Regions from separate parts of the Anaerostipes sp. Marseille-Q3525 genome, predicted to be linked through region 1. Evidence: a T-box and tRNA genes for the amino acid it is inferred to sense, from the RefSeq annotation. Region 1 holds a T-box; the other holds one or more tRNA genes.
The links. A T-box is a leader RNA that pairs with one kind of tRNA and senses whether it is charged. The one in region 1 lies ahead of pheS (phenylalanine--tRNA ligase subunit alpha), so its partner is inferred to be a tRNA-Phe.

Region 1 (7,982 bases):
TGTCATATGCAGGATTTTGCTTGCTATGAATGCAAGAAGGATTCCTGCGATGACTTCGATCAGGATTAATTTATTTATGTTTGATTTCATCCTATCCACCTCCAATTATTGTTTTTCGATAATTTCAAGATTATTGTAGCATGGAAATTATTGAAAAACAATAATTTTTTGAAGAAAGTTTCATTGACTTAAGTTGTAGATGAATAGAATTATAGAAATAGAACCGAGCTCATATGGTCTCGGTTCTATTTCTATAATTCTATTCTTTAATTTAGGTTATTGGTTTTAACTAGTTCCTGTCTTTTACCGTTCTTAATCGCCCTAATAAATTCCTGACGGATCTCTTCATTTGGAATATAAACTTCTTTTTGATCAATATCATACGCTAAATATCCTAAATGTACCAATAATGTTAATACATCATCTTTATTTTTCAGTGATGTCATATCATTTTGAAATGATCCTGTATCGATTCTGCAGTGTTTTTCTCCTATCAGATCTACTATCATATCTTTTAAGCCGTCAAAGTTTAAGTCGATATAAACTCTTAGTGATTCATATGTCTCTGTCTGGGTCCAGTAGTTGCTGAATCGCTTGTTAAATATTGCTTTCATTACGGAATTCGGATTATAAATATGTCCTGTCTGTCCGAAGCAGTAGCCATCGTACCATTTTTTTGCCTGTTCAAAATCGATTTGCTGCTCTTTGCATAAATCTTTGACTTCTTGTTCTGTAAATCCTACAAATTCTGCTAATGGTCCTGGTTCCAGCATCGTGTATTCGTAGAAATCAGTTAATGCTGATTGTGTTCCGTATTTTTTGATTGGAAGAATTCCTGTCATATAGGCTCCACTTAAGAATCTTGAAACTTGTATCCCTTTAAACAATCCTCTTAACAACTGGATATATTCTTCCTGCAGTCTCTGATCTGTTTGGGCTTCTCGAAATAACGCATCCCATTCATCGATAATGATAAAAAACTTTCGTCCTGTGACCGCACTGATCTGCAGGAGTGCTTCTGGAAGTGCTATTGTTTCTTGTTCTATGCAGTCTGTAAACTCTCGTTTTAATTCGAAAATTATTTTTCTTTGAAGATCTTTTACCGTATCTTCGATATTCCGGGCATTGGTAATAAACCATGTCATGTCCCAGAATAGGACATCGCATTGATTTAAATATTGTTTGTAATGGCTTTTTTCTTCTATATCTTTTGCAATTTTTAAGTCTTTAAATAAATGCTCAGATTTTGTACCTTTTGAATAATAGGCAACTAACATCTGGGCTGCGAAAGATTTTCCGAATCTTCTTGGTCTGCTGAAACATGTAAGCTTTCTTGTTGTTCCCAGAACCTGATTGGTATATGCAATCAATTCTGTTTTATCCACATAGATATCATCTTTTAAAATATCTTCAAAGCCGTCTGCTGGCGGATTTAGATAAATTCCCATTCTGCTGTCACCTCGTTTCCTTTCTTTTATTTTTATATTAACACAAATGATGGTAAATTCCAATTTTGCTATATATAATTTCAAAAAATCCCCTGACAATATTATCTGCCAGAGGATTTTAATTCTCACTTTATTTTATTTTCAAGCACAATTAAGCACGTAATTCAACGCCTAATTTCTTAAGTTCATCAAGAATCTTCTCAACGATCTTAGATACTTCTGCATCTTCTAATGTACGATCTTTTGCTCTGAATGTTAAGGAGTATGCTACGGATTTGTATCCTTTTTCGATCTGGTCTCCTTCGTAGACATCGAATAATTCGTAGGATTCAAGAAGTTTTCCACCTTTGTCTTTGAAGATCTTCTCAAGCTGTCCAACGAAGATGTCTTTCTTCATAACCATACTTAAGTCACGTTTCATTGCTGGGAATTTGGCTACTCCTTCGTATTTGCGGTCGAAGGTTGCTTTTGGTACTAATGTTGGCATGTCGATGACTGCTACATAGACTTCGCCTTTCATGTTGTAGTTATCCATAACTTCTGGATGGATCTGTCCGATGTAAGCGATCTTTTCTCCATCGATTGTGACATCTGCAGCTCTTCCTGGGTGTAAGAATGGATGTTTAGTTGTTGGTGTATATTCAGATGTTCCACCTAATCCAAGGGAATCAAGTATGTCTTCTACAACACCTTTTAATGTGAAGAAGTCACATTCTCCGTACATTCCAAGTGTCATCTGCATTCTTTCATCTGGTAATTCTGTTAATGGTAATGCTTTTGGAATATAGATATTTCCAAATTCGTATAGTCTTACGTTTTTATTTCTGTGTGCTAAGTTTGTAGCAAGAGATGTTAACATTCCGTTTAAGGAAACCGTTCTCATAATACTGAAGTCTTCTCCTAATGGGTTTGAAATCTCGATTGCCTGACGTTCTTTTGCATCTTCAGGTAATAATAATTTATCGAATACTTTTGGACTTTCGAAAGAATATGTCATTCCACCGCTAAATCCGTTCTGTTCTGCTACATTTCTGCAGACATCTTCGACACGGATCTTGAATGGTTTCTTACCGGCTGTGGATTCTCCGTTTGGTAATGTAACAGGGATGTTGTCATATCCGTAGAATCTTGCAACTTCTTCTGCAAGGTCTGCCATACGGTGAAGATCCTGACGGAAGGATGGTACGATCACTTCGTTTGTTGCTTCATCGTATCCAAGTTCGATTCTTGCAAAATATTCTAATACTTCTTCTTTGGATACATTTGTCCCAAGAAGAGCGTTCATCTTGTCTACTTCTAATGGAAGACGAATCTGTTTCACTGGATTTGGATAAACGTCAACGGCTCCTCCAACAACTTCTCCAGCTCCTAATTCTTCAATCAACTGGCATGCACGATCCATCGCTGCCATTGCATTTTCTGGGTCTAATCCTTTTTCGAATTTACCAGATGCATCCGTTCTTAAACCGATTCTCTTAGAAGAAAGTCGGATGTTTGTTCCATCAAAGCATGCTGCTTCGAATAATAATGTCTTGATGTCGTCTGTTACCATAGAGTTTGCTCCACCCATGATACCTGCGATACCGATTTCTTTTTCTCCATCACAGATCATTAAGACATTTTCGTCCATTGTTCTTTCTTCACCATCTAATGTAGTGAATTTGTCTCCTGCTTTTGCACGGCGGACAACGATCTCTTTGTTTGCAATTGTATCAAGATCGTATGCATGCATTGGCTGTCCGTATTCTTCCATCACGTAGTTTGTGATATCAACTAAGTTATTGATCGGACGGATTCCCATTGCAGATAATCTTCTCTGCATCCATTCTGGTGATGGAGCTAATTTGATATTTTTCACAACTCTTGCTGTGTATCTTGGGCAAAGGTCTACGTCTTCAACTCTTACTTTAATATAATCGTTGACATCTTCATCATTTCCAGTCTTTGTAACGACTGGTGGATAGAAGTCTTTCTTAAATGTAGCGGCTGCTTCTCTTGCCATACCGATCATACTGAAACAGTCTACACGGTTTGATGTGATTTCGAATTCGACAACTGCATCACGAAGTCCTAAAGCTTCGACTGCATCGTCTCCCGGTTTCACATCTTTATTGAAAATGTAGATTCCATATTCTGGTGCTTCTGGGTACATATCTCTGGAACTTCCAAGTTCTTCGATAGAACACATCATACCAAAAGATTCTACTCCACGAAGTTTTCCTTTTTTGATCTTAATTCCATCTTCTGGATTCTTTCCACCGTCATGTCCTCCGGCTACTCGTCCACCGTCTAAGACAACTGGTACTAAGTCTCCTTCTGATACATTTGGTGCTCCTGTTACGATCTGAATAGTTTCATCTCCGACATTTACCTGGCAGATGATCAGTTTATCGGCATCCGGATGTTTCTCGATCTTCTCGATCTTTCCGACTACGATCTTTTCTAAGTTTTTATCTAAATATGTGACACTTTCCATGTTGGAACCAGATAATGTCATTTTATCTGCATATTCCTGTGGTGTGCAATCAAGATCAGGCACATAAGCTTTGATCCATGAAATTGGTGTATCCATTACTTTTATTCTCCTTTATTCTATCTTCTCTATTCGAAATATTCTTATCGTTTTTTAGAACTGTGATAAGAATCTCTTGTCGTTTTCGTATAACAAACGCATATCGTCAATCTCGTATTTTAATAATGCGACACGCTCTAGTCCGATTCCGAATGCAAATCCTGAATATACTTCTGGGTCGATTCCGCACATTTCAAGTACGTGTGGGTGAACCATTCCGCATCCTAAGATCTCGATCCATCCGCTTCCTTTACACATACGGCATCCTTTTCCACCGCATTTGAAACATGTAACATCTACTTCCGCACTTGGCTCTGTAAATGGGAAATGATGTGGACGGAATTTTACTTTTGTATCTGGTCCGAAGAATTCTTTTGCAAACTGCTCTAAGGTTCCTTTTAAGTCTGCAAATGTGATTCCTTTATCTACAACTAATCCTTCTACCTGATGGAACGATGGAGAATGTGTTGCATCAACTTCGTCAGAACGGAATACTCGTCCAGGTGCGATCATACGGATTGGCATCTTCCCTGTTTCCATGATACGTGCCTGTACTGGAGATGTCTGTGTTCTTAACACGATATCTTTGTTGATATAAAATGTATCCTGTTCATCTTTTGCAGGATGGTTTGCTGGGATATTTAACATTTCAAAGTTGTATTTATCGTATTCTACTTCTGGTCCTTCCACAACTTCGTATCCCATACCGATAAATACTCTCTCTAAATCTTCCAGAGCGATCTGGTTTGGATGACGATGTCCTTTTTCATGAGTTTTTCCAGGTAATGTAACGTCGATGACTTCACGTTTCATTTTCTCTTCACGGACTTTTTTCTTTAATAAAGTCATCTCTTTTTCTAATGCTTCTTCGATGACTGCTCTGGTATCGTTAACCATCTGTCCAACGATCGGACGTTCTTCTTTGGCTACGTCTTTCATTCCTTTTAATACCTGAGTTAATTCACCTTTTTTACCCAGTACAGATACACGGATATCATTTAAGCTCTCCATTGCATCTGCTTGCTCGATTTTCTCCAAGGCAGCTTTCTTGATTGCCTCTAATCTCTCTTTCATCTGCTTAGTTCTCCTTTATTGATCTTTTCTATATTCTCGGATCAGGTTCATTTTTCTTTTTCTGTATATTTAAATAAAAGAAAAAGAACCCGTCCGCAAAGGGACGAGTTCTTGTTATATACTCGCGGTACCACCCTAATTCCTATGGTATCGTTAAACGTCTTCTTAATTACCATAAGCACTTAAGTCTCTGCGTAACGGGCAGACTCCGTTATCTCCTACTGATGCCTGATGTGAAAATGTATATTGCATCGCATTCAGAGATACAGCTACGGTGTGAATTTCGGAAGCTATGTAGCTTCTTACTGTGCACCATCAATGCCTTTAACGTTACTTATTTTATAACACCTTTAGGGGTTTGTCAATTGTGATTTTTTATCCATAGATACCAAATTTCTGTTATATTCATATAATCAATTTTTAAAATTTCTCCTGAAATATGCGGAAACAGTGCTATTTATGCTCCATGTGATTGTGTGATTGCAACTGTATATGACACCAAACATGCGATTGCTATGACTGCTGACAATGGTGCAGAAATTTTAATGCACATTGGTTTAGACACTGTTCAATTAGAAGGAGCATGGAATGTAGGCATAAAAGATTATAAAGCCCACGTTACGATTTCAAGCAAACGTATTCACGATGATATGGATGATACTTACTATCCAAAACGTCATGGATTCCTTCGCTACGCAAAGACATGTTTTGAGCATTACGGAGAATATGTAAAATATTGGCTCACATTTAATGAAATTGACAGTATCCATCGTCACTCCTTTATTACTGCTAGTATCATTCCAGATCTTTGTGGAGAAAAAGGCGAAACACAGTGTTGTTATCAAGCATTGCACCATCAGTTTGTAGCTGCTGCAAAAGCTGCTATATTGTTACGCAAAATCGTTCCAGATGCAAAAATTGGTTCTATGATTACTAAATTAATGACATATCCTTATACTTGTGCCCCAGAAGATGTTGCTGCAACTCAACTTACTGTTGGTCTTAGAATTGCATTAATTGAACTTTATGATCGTTATAGACTAGCAGTTGATCTTCCAGAAGAAGAAGCTGCAAATATTGCTTTTCATATTATCAACGCACAAAATGATGATATCAATCACGATGCCATGCGTTATGCAAAGTTAGTAGGAAAAATCGTAAAATTAGTTATCTATATCATGCGCTACAAACCAGATAAAGAAAGCATACACTACTATATTTTCAAATCAATTTTCCCCTGGCAGTTGTGCCAGAATAATCGCTATAAACATCAGCGCACATCCTATCAATTCTCTCTGGCTTAAGTTTTGATGCAATACTAAAAATCCTGCGATCACAGATATCACGGATTCCAGACTTAAAATCAGGGAGGCCACTGTTGGATTCATGTTCTTCTGTCCAACCATCTGTAATGTATATCCAACTCCGCATGACAGTACTCCTGCATACAAGATTGGTTTCCATGCAAGTAAGATCGTACTGATCTCTGGATGCTCAAACAGTATCATTGGAATAAAGCAGATTATTCCGCAGGAAAAAAACTGAATGCATGACATTTTTACTCCATCATTAAACTGTGTAAAATAATCGATCACTAAAATATGAATCGCAAATGCCAATGCACCTAAAAATACATAACTATCGCCTTTCCCAATCGAAAAGCCATCTGTAATACATAAAAAATAAAGTCCGATCAAAGCAATCATAACACTGATCCAGACAGATAATCCACATTTTTTTCCTAATAGCAAACCAAGAATGGGAACGATAATAATGTAAAAAGCTGTGATAAATCCTGCTTTTCCTACTGTTGTGTACATAATTCCAAATTGTTGAAGTGTACTTCCTATTGCAAGCGCAATTCCACAGCAGATTCCCCCGATCATTAATCTTTTTTTCTCGGAACTCGTCATCTTTTTCTTTACTTTTCCATGATTTAAAAGTGTAATGCACGGAATGAGTACAATCCCTCCTATCAATGTTCTTACGCAATTAAACGTAAATGGTCCGACATATTCCATTCCAACACTTTGTGCCACAAATGCACTTCCCCATATGATTGCTGCTAATAATAACAATAACGTTCCTTTTATTTGTTTTTTCTTCATACCGTTCAATCCTTCTTTTTCATTCACATATATTTTTTTATTTTACTACGTTCGTTTTTTATACGCAAGCAAAAGAAAAAGGAGGAATATCTCTTGTAATCTAGTATTCATTGGCCTCTCTGTATATTTACAGATTCCAAAATCTTTTATTCCCAGTCATTTTTTACTTCTTCTAATTTGCTTCTTAACGTCTTTTCAAGAACAACAAATGCTGGAATAAAACTATCACGGATCAATAATATCATCTCATCAACTTCTTGTTCATTATATATATGAACAGATGTATTCCTTTTTTTTAACATCAATAACCATACTGCTGCATCATCTACAAAACTAAGTTTATATCCTAACTGTAAAATCTCTCTTGGTGACCCAGTTGCCGCTCCATCTGCTCCGTGCATTTTTAATATCTCTTGTAATGCTTTCCATGCTAGTTCAAATGTCAAACTGAACTGTCCGATTACACCTGTCCTATATATCATTATTATCTGCCATTTCAAAATCTGCACTTTTTAACACTTCAAGACAATTCGAAAAGTTCTCAAGCTTTTTCATATATTATCACACCATCCTTTTCTATTTCTTGTTTTAATTCCTCTGAAATTGACTTATCTGCTTCTACCACATCAAAACTTAAAAGGGAATGTACTTTTTCTTTAATATCCCAATAAAAAGAGTCAAAATTTCCACCATATACAGCAATATCAATATCACTTCTCTCTGTATTGTCACCTCTTGCCCTTGATCCAAATAAAATCTCTTTATTGATTGAATATTTTT
Region 2 (7,982 bases), on a different contig from region 1:
AGTAAATAAAAATCTATTTTTATAAAATAGCTTGTTTCTATACTTAATGTATATTCACCATTTATAAAAGGTCAGATTGCCTTAAAGGCAGCCTGACCTTTCTTTCCGTTTTTATATTTAGATATTATATAATAAGAAGAAACTCAAAATTTTATCGAATAAAGTTTGTTTTAATTTTCTCTTCAGTAGCAGGAACTTCAACTCCGGCAGCAGCCCCAGCCTCAATACAGCGAAGCAGCCAAGCCATGTTATTTCCTAATGTACGCATGATCTGGAGTCCTTCTTCATCCTGTTTTACTTCTTCAGGAGTATTTCCATGAACCATATTCCAGTAGTTTGAGGAAACAACAGGCATCTGATGATATTCAAGATATTTTAAGAGAACATCCAAAGTTGCAGTTGTACCAGCACGACGTGCGGAAGTTACAGCAGCTGCAGGTTTATGTAGCATAAAGTTACCAGCCTGAGAACAGAATTTATCCATAAATTCAATGATCTGACCACTAGGAGAAGCCCAGTAAACAGGGGACCCAATAACTAAAGCGTCAGATTTTTCCATGATCTTAGCTGCAACCTTCACATTTTCAATCGAAGGATCTCCAGCCTGAAAAATCTCAGTCTCAATTCCCTGTGCATTTAAAGTATTTGCAACCTCAGTCAAAGCAGTAAAAGTGCAACCAGCTTTGCGAGGACTTCCATTTAATAATAAAACTTTCATTTACCTCGTCCTTTCTAAAAGTAAAGAATCCAGTTACAAACAATATTCTATGTCAAAAGATGTTTCTTGACAAGGAGATAAATTTTCAATTCAAGATGCCAATAAACTAAAGTTATGAAGATTATCCATATGAATCATATGGATAATCTTCTATCATAACCTTTATTTATGCATCATCCCCACAATGTCGGTAAAACGCCAGCATATACAATCCACACAATCCCACAAGTGCATAAACTACACGTGACAACCAACTCATATCACCAAACAAAAATGCCACCAGATCAAACCGAAAGAATCCGATCAGTCCCCAGTTAATAGCACCAATGATCGTAAGAGTTAAAGCTGTGCAATCAAGAACTTTATTTCCCATAATAAAATCAAACCTCCTTAGAACAATGAATAAAATTCTAATTTAGTATTTGTAAAATTCCGTATTTTATGTATAAAAAATTTGTCATTTAAAATAGTCGAGAAAGTAGTGACTTGACAATTGATGAAAATAATATAAAATAATAAATAGCAATAAAAACCAATAAAGAAACGGAAATTTATATATGTTGTCAAAATATGCTTCAAAAATGACATGATCTTATAACAGGAGGAACAAAAAAGAATGTTTGTAGAAGAACGACATCAGGAAATATTACGTTTGCTAGAAGAAAATGAAAAAGTGAAAGTAAAGGATCTAAGCAAACGCTTTGAAGTAACAGAGGATTGTATTCGTAAAGATCTGGCAAGTATGGAGGTAAAGAACCTTTTAAAAAGAACATATGGTGGAGCGGTTCGCCCTGATACATTGCATCCAGGACATAATAATATTGTATCGACAAGAAAAGATAAGAATATAAAAGAAAAACAACAGATTGCAAAAAAAGCAGTTGAGTTGATTCGTAATGGAGATATGATATTTCTTGATACATCAACGACGAATATTGAATTGGCAAAAGAAATTATAAAAAGAGAACTTCAGATTACAGTGGTAAGCTGCATGCTTGATATAGCAGAATTATTTACAACAACAAAAAATGTAAATTTTATTTTGCTTGGTGGGCAGTTTAATCGCAGTCAGAATGGATTTTTAGGTGAATTAACGAGACAGATGATGGAAAATTTCCGATTTGATATTTGTTTTATGGGCGTTGTAGGTGCGGATCTTTTCAATAATGTGATCACGACGTATGTTCCGGAAGACGGCATTATGAAACGTGATGCAGTACAAAAAAGCAGTCAGTGCTATCTTGTTATGGAAAGTAATAAGTTTGATTTTAAAGCGAACTATGTATATGCTACCTTTAATGACATAGAAGGAGTTATCTGTGAGAGGGAACTTTCAGAGGAAATTAAGAAGAAATTAGAAGAATATCAGACAAAGATCATATAGAAAAATAGAAAGGACAAAGACTATGGATGGATTATATCAGACACAACGAATCAAAGATTTAAAAGATAAAATGTTGTCAGAGCCAAGATATGCATCAATTGAGCAGGCACTGATCATCACAAAAACATATCAGGAAAATGAAGATGATCCAAGAATCATCCAGAGAGCCAAATCTTTAAAGTCAGCATTAGAACAGATGGAGATTCGTGTAGAACCGGATGAGCTGATCGTTGGAAATCGTACAGCCGGAGTCCGTTATGGAGTTGTATTTCCAGAGAGTGGAAGTACATGGGTCGATAAAGAATTTGAAACACTTCCAACAAGACCGCAGGATCGTTTCAATGTGCATCAAGAAGATATTGAAACATTCCGCAAAGTCATCAAACCATATTGGGAAGGAAAATCCTTAGAAGATGTCCTAAACCAGAGATATGGAAAAGAGATCAACGAGATCGCTAAAGTTGTAAAGATCAATCAGAAAGACCATGCACAAGGACATATCTGTCCAAACTGTGTAAAATGGTTAAAGATGGGACCACAGGGACTACTTGATCAGGCAGAAGAAAAATTAAAGACATGTAAAGAAGGGCAGAAAGACTTCTATGAGAGTGTTAAGATCGTTATGGAAGGTGCCAAACATTTTATGGTCCGTTATCACGATCTGATCATGGATATGGCAGAAAATGAATCAGATGAAACAAGAAAACAAACAATGATCAAAGTAGCCAGAAACTGTAAGAATATTTCTGAAAGACCAGTACAGACATTCCACGAAGCAGTGCAGTCTACATGGTTTTTATTTGTTATCTTACAGATGGAATCCAATGCATCTTCATTTTCACCAGGAAGATTAGACAGACATTTAGCACCTTATTATGAAAAAGATATCAAAGATGGAATCTTAGATAAACAGCAGGCATTAGAGATCATTGAATGCTTATGGCTGAAATTTAACGAGATCGTATACATGAGAAATTCTCACGGAGCTAAATATTTCGCTGGATTCCCAATCGGATTTAATATTGCGATCGGTGGGCAGGACGAAAATGGAAATGATACATATAATGATCTTTCTTTCTTATTCTTAGAATCACAGAAGCACTTAGGACTTCCACAACCAAATCTCTCTGTCAGACTTCACGAAGGAACATCGGATGAGTTATTAAAAGAAGCAGTCAGAGTCGTAGCCAAAGGAAGCGGAATGCCACAATTCTTTAATGATAAGGCAGTGATCCCATCTATTCAAGAATTAGGAATCGAAGAAAAAGATGCCAGAGACTACGCGATCGTAGGATGTGTAGAATTAACAACACAGGGAAATAACCTTGGATGGAGTGACTCTGCAATGTTTAACTTGAACAAAGCATTGGAAGTCACATTAACTGGTGGAACATGTCTCTTAACCGGAGAAAAGATCGCACCAGATTATGGAAATCTTGAAACATACGAGACATTTGAAGACTTGGAAGCAGCATTCAAGAAACAGATTAATTATTTTATGGATAAGATGATCCTTGCATGTGAAGAAGTAGAGAAGGCACATATTGATCTTCTTCCATCTCCATTCTTGTCAGCTTCTATTGAGAACTGCATGGAAAATGGAATGGATGTCACAGCAGGGGGAGCAAAGTATAATTTATCTGGAATTCAGATGATCCAGGTTGCCAATCTGGCAGACAGCCTTGCTGCGATTAAGCAGCTGGTGTATGATGAAAAAAGATGCACACAAAAAGAAATGCTTGATGCATTAAAGAACAATTTTGAAGGATATGAAATCTTAAGAGCCATGTGCGTTAATAAAGTTCCAAAATACGGAAATGATATTGATGAAGTTGATAAACAGGGAACAAAATGGGCAGATTATTTCAAGAATCGATTAAGAACATTTAAGAATTATCGAAATGGTCCATATCACACAGGTATGTATACCGTATCAGCTCATGTACCAATGGGTGAAAATGTCGGGGCAACTCCAGATGGAAGATACGCAGGGGAGCCACTGGCAGATGGAGGAATGTCTCCAGTATATGGAAGAGATATCAAAGGACCAACAGCCGTATTAAAATCTGTATCCAAATTAGATAAGACATTGACAACGAATGGTGGATTGTTGAATATGAAATTCCTTCCAGAATTTTTTAAGACAGAGACAGGAATTGATAAGTTTGCGAATTTCTTAAGAACTTTTGTTGATCTTGAGATTCCACATATTCAGTTTAACGTAGTAAGAAAAGAAGACCTGCTTGCAGCAAAGAAGAATCCAGAACAATATCGTGGATTGACTGTCAGAGTTGCAGGTTACACAGCCTACTTTACAGAACTTGCCGATGAACTGCAAAATGAGATCATCGCAAGAACAAGTTATGGAGATATTTAAGATGACAGGAAAAGTATTTGATATTCGTAGATTTTCAACGCACGACGGAGATGGGATCCGTACTACAGTCTTTTTAAAGGGATGTCCTTTAAAATGTGTGTGGTGTCAGAATCCAGAAGGAATTTCCATTCGCAAAAGACCAATCTATTTTGAAAATCGATGCATACATTGTAAAACTTGTATTGCTAAATCAAAAGAACACGGAGTTACACTGGAAGAAGACCAGATTCATCTTCATCCTGACAAAAATGAAGACTGGAATACGATCATTGAGTGGTGTCCAACGGGAGCGATCGCTATGGATTCCAGAGAGATGACTGTGGAGATGGTGATGGAAGAAATCCGCAAAGATAATCCATTTTACCGCCACGGAAACGGCGGGGTTACGATCTCAGGTGGGGAACCACTTTTACAGTGGAAGTTTACAAAAGAGCTGTTAAAAGCATGTAAAAAAGAAGGAATCCACACTGCGATTGAGACATCTCTTTATGCAGAGCAGGAAGTGATCAAAGAAATTCTTCCATATTTAGATCGTATCTTTGCAGACCTTAAGTTAGCAACAGAGAAAGATCATATGCATTATACAGGGGTTTCAAATCACAAGATCAAAGAGAATATCAGATACTTACTAGAGACATCAAATAGAAACAAAGTGATCATAAGAACACCGATGATTCCAGGCATGACTGCAACCAGAGAGAACATCAAAGGGATTGCAAAATATTTAAATGGAATCTATCAGTATGTTTCTTATGAAATCTTAAACTATAATCCACTGGCAGAAGCCAAATATCATTTGGTAGATAAAGAATACTGTTTTGAAGAAAATCCTAAATTGTACACGAAAGAACAGATGCAGGAATTTAAGAATTGGGCAATTGAGGGTGGATTAGAAAATATTATAAATGAGCAAATTTGAAAAGGATTTACGTTTTCGAGAAAAGAGAGTATAATACTCAACAAGGACCATGTCTTATAGCCGTAAAGGTAAAAGGGGGAATAAAGACATGAAAGTTATATTTCTGGACGTAGATGGAGTATTAAATTCGCAGCAGTTATTTGAAAAATCTGAAGATGCCCAATTGATCTCCGTAGACGAGGAGAATATTAAGAATTTGAAGAAAATCGTAGATGCAACAGGAGCCAAGATCGTTTTATCATCTTCCTGGAGATATGGATGGGCAGAACACAGTGATGCAGTACAGGACTGGTGTCAGATCCTGGTTGATATTTTAGCAAAATACGATCTAAAGATCATAGATAAGACAGAATATCTAAGCAGTGGAAGAAGAGAAGACGAGATCAAAGACTGGTTAGATAAGTGCGAAGAGAAGATTGAAGGATTTGTCATATTAGATGATGGAGACTACGAATGGTATAGACATGGATTTGATAAGCATCTGGTAAAGACAGATTTTTGTACAGGTGGATTACGAGCAGAAGATGCAGACAGAGCGATCAGGATATTAAATAAAAAAAGACTATTTAGCTTTTTCAGAAAATATTAAATAAGAAAGTATCAAAGGGGATTGGACAGATGGACAAAAATCAAGTGACAACAGCAATGATCGATTATTACAAAGGAGACCCAAAGAGAATCCAGCATTTCCTGAAAGTACACGCATATGCGAAACTGATCGGAGAACAGGAAGGATTAGATAAGAAAACTTTAGATATTCTTGAAGTGGCTGCATTAACACACGATATTGGGATCAAAATAAGCGAAGAAAAATATAACAGCAGTGCAGGAAAATATCAGGAGATTGAAGGGCCAGCAATCGCGCAGAAGATGTTGAAAGACTTACAGTACGATAAAACAAAAATAGAGAGAGTCTGCTATCTGATCGGACATCATCACACATATGATCAAATCGATGGAATCGACTATCAGATTCTTGTAGAAGCAGATTTCCTTGTAAATCTTGCGGAAGAACAAAGTTCCAAAGAGACAATTGAGTCCGTAAAAAACAAGATTTTTAAGACAAAAACAGGAATCTGGCTGATAAATAAAATTTTTTGAAAAAAAAGCTTGCCAAGACACGAGGAATATGATAAAGTATAGAAGTCGCAGAAATGAGACAACAACTTAACTGCCCAGATAGCTCAGTCGGTAGAGCAGAGGACTGAAAATCCTCGTGTCGCTGGTTCGATTCCGGCTCTGGGCATTGTATGCGGGTGTAGTTCAATGGTAGAACTCCAGCCTTCCAAGCTGATCACGTGGGTTCGATTCCCATCACCCGCTCTTTTATTAAGAAGAATGTTATGCATTCTTCTTTTTTTATTGTAATTTTCTATTATACCATATTTTTAAAAACATGGTCAATCAAATTATGTTATGATACAATAATAAAAGAACAAAAATCTGAAACATCATACCATAAAGGAGATACAAAAATGGATTACAACAAACTGGCATTAGAAATGCACGAAAAAAATAAAGGAAAGATCGCAGTACGTTCTAAAGTAACAGTAAAGACAAGAGATGACCTAAGCACAGCTTACACACCAGGAGTTGCAGAACCTTGTCGTAAGATCCGTGATAATAAAGAAGATGTATACCGCTATACAGCAAAAGGAAATTTAGTCGCTGTCGTATCTGACGGAACAGCTGTATTAGGACTTGGAGATATTGGGCCAGAAGCAGCGATGCCTGTTATGGAAGGAAAAGCCCTTTTATTTAAAGAATTTGCAGATATCGATGCATTTCCAATCTGTCTTGATACAAAAGACACAGAAGAGATCATCAAGACAGTCAAAAATATCGCACCATGTTTCGGTGGTATTAATTTAGAAGATATTTCCGCACCAAGATGTTTTGAAATTGAACGCCGCTTAAAAGAAGAATTAGACATCCCGGTTTTCCATGATGACCAGCATGGAACAGCCATTGTTGTAGCAGCCGGATTATTAAATGCCTTAAAATTTGTCGGAAAGAAAATGGAAGATGCCAACATCGTGATCAACGGAGCAGGATCTGCAGGAATCTCTATCTGTAAATTATTATTACAGTTCGGAGCTGGAAATGTAGTATTAGTTGATCAGAAAGGTGCATTATGCCCAGGAGAAGACTGGATGAACCCAGCCCAGAAAGAGATGGCAGAGATCACAAACAAAGATAAACAGACAGGTCCATTAACGGAGATCATCAAAGATAAAGATGTATTTATCGGAGTTTCCGCACCAAATATCGTAACAGCTGAGATGGTATCTACAATGGCAGACGATGCGATCATCTTCGCAATGGCAAACCCAACACCAGAGATCATGCCAGATGAAGCGAAAAAAGGTGGAGCAAGGGTGATTGCAACAGGAAGATCTGACTTTCCGAACCAGATCAACAACGTATTAGTATTCCCAGGAATCTTCAGAGGAGCCTTAGATGCAAGAGCCGGACAGATCACAGAAGAGATGAAGATGGCAGCAGCAAGAGCAATCGCAAGTATTATCAGTGATGATGAATTAAATGAAGAATATATCATTCCAGGAGCTTTCGATGAGAGAGT

Region 2: it encodes a tRNA-Phe, which carries the amino acid that the T-box ahead of pheS (phenylalanine--tRNA ligase subunit alpha) is inferred to sense. The anticodon was not compared.

The regions. Positions count from the first base shown of each region.
Region 1 is NZ_JAGTTT010000039.1:332-8,313, reverse strand. Features, by position in the region: gene KE503_RS13080 (hypothetical protein) at 1-90, opposite strand, end outside; gene KE503_RS13075 (AAA family ATPase) at 267-1,448, opposite strand; gene pheT (phenylalanine--tRNA ligase subunit beta) at 1,600-4,020, opposite strand; gene pheS (phenylalanine--tRNA ligase subunit alpha) at 4,075-5,094, opposite strand; T-box leader at 5,191-5,422, opposite strand; gene KE503_RS13060 (family 1 glycosylhydrolase) at 5,511-6,398, shown strand; gene KE503_RS13055 (DMT family transporter) at 6,321-7,202, opposite strand; gene KE503_RS13050 (HI0074 family nucleotidyltransferase substrate-binding subunit) at 7,349-7,684, opposite strand; gene KE503_RS13045 (nucleotidyltransferase family protein) at 7,744-7,982, opposite strand, start outside.
Region 2 is NZ_JAGTTT010000002.1:88,226-96,207, forward strand. Features, by position in the region: gene KE503_RS01675 (electron transfer flavoprotein subunit alpha/FixB family protein) at 1-5, shown strand, start outside; gene KE503_RS01680 (flavodoxin family protein) at 152-718, opposite strand; gene KE503_RS01685 (DUF378 domain-containing protein) at 885-1,091, opposite strand; gene KE503_RS01690 (DeoR/GlpR family DNA-binding transcription regulator) at 1,335-2,102, shown strand; gene KE503_RS01695 (glycyl radical protein) at 2,125-4,479, shown strand; gene KE503_RS01700 (glycyl-radical enzyme activating protein) at 4,466-5,398, shown strand; gene KE503_RS01705 (HAD domain-containing protein) at 5,487-5,987, shown strand; gene KE503_RS01710 (HD domain-containing protein) at 6,017-6,499, shown strand; tRNA gene KE503_RS01715 (tRNA-Phe) at 6,572-6,644, shown strand; tRNA gene KE503_RS01720 (tRNA-Gly) at 6,651-6,721, shown strand; gene KE503_RS01725 (NAD(P)-dependent malic enzyme) at 6,874-7,982, shown strand, end outside.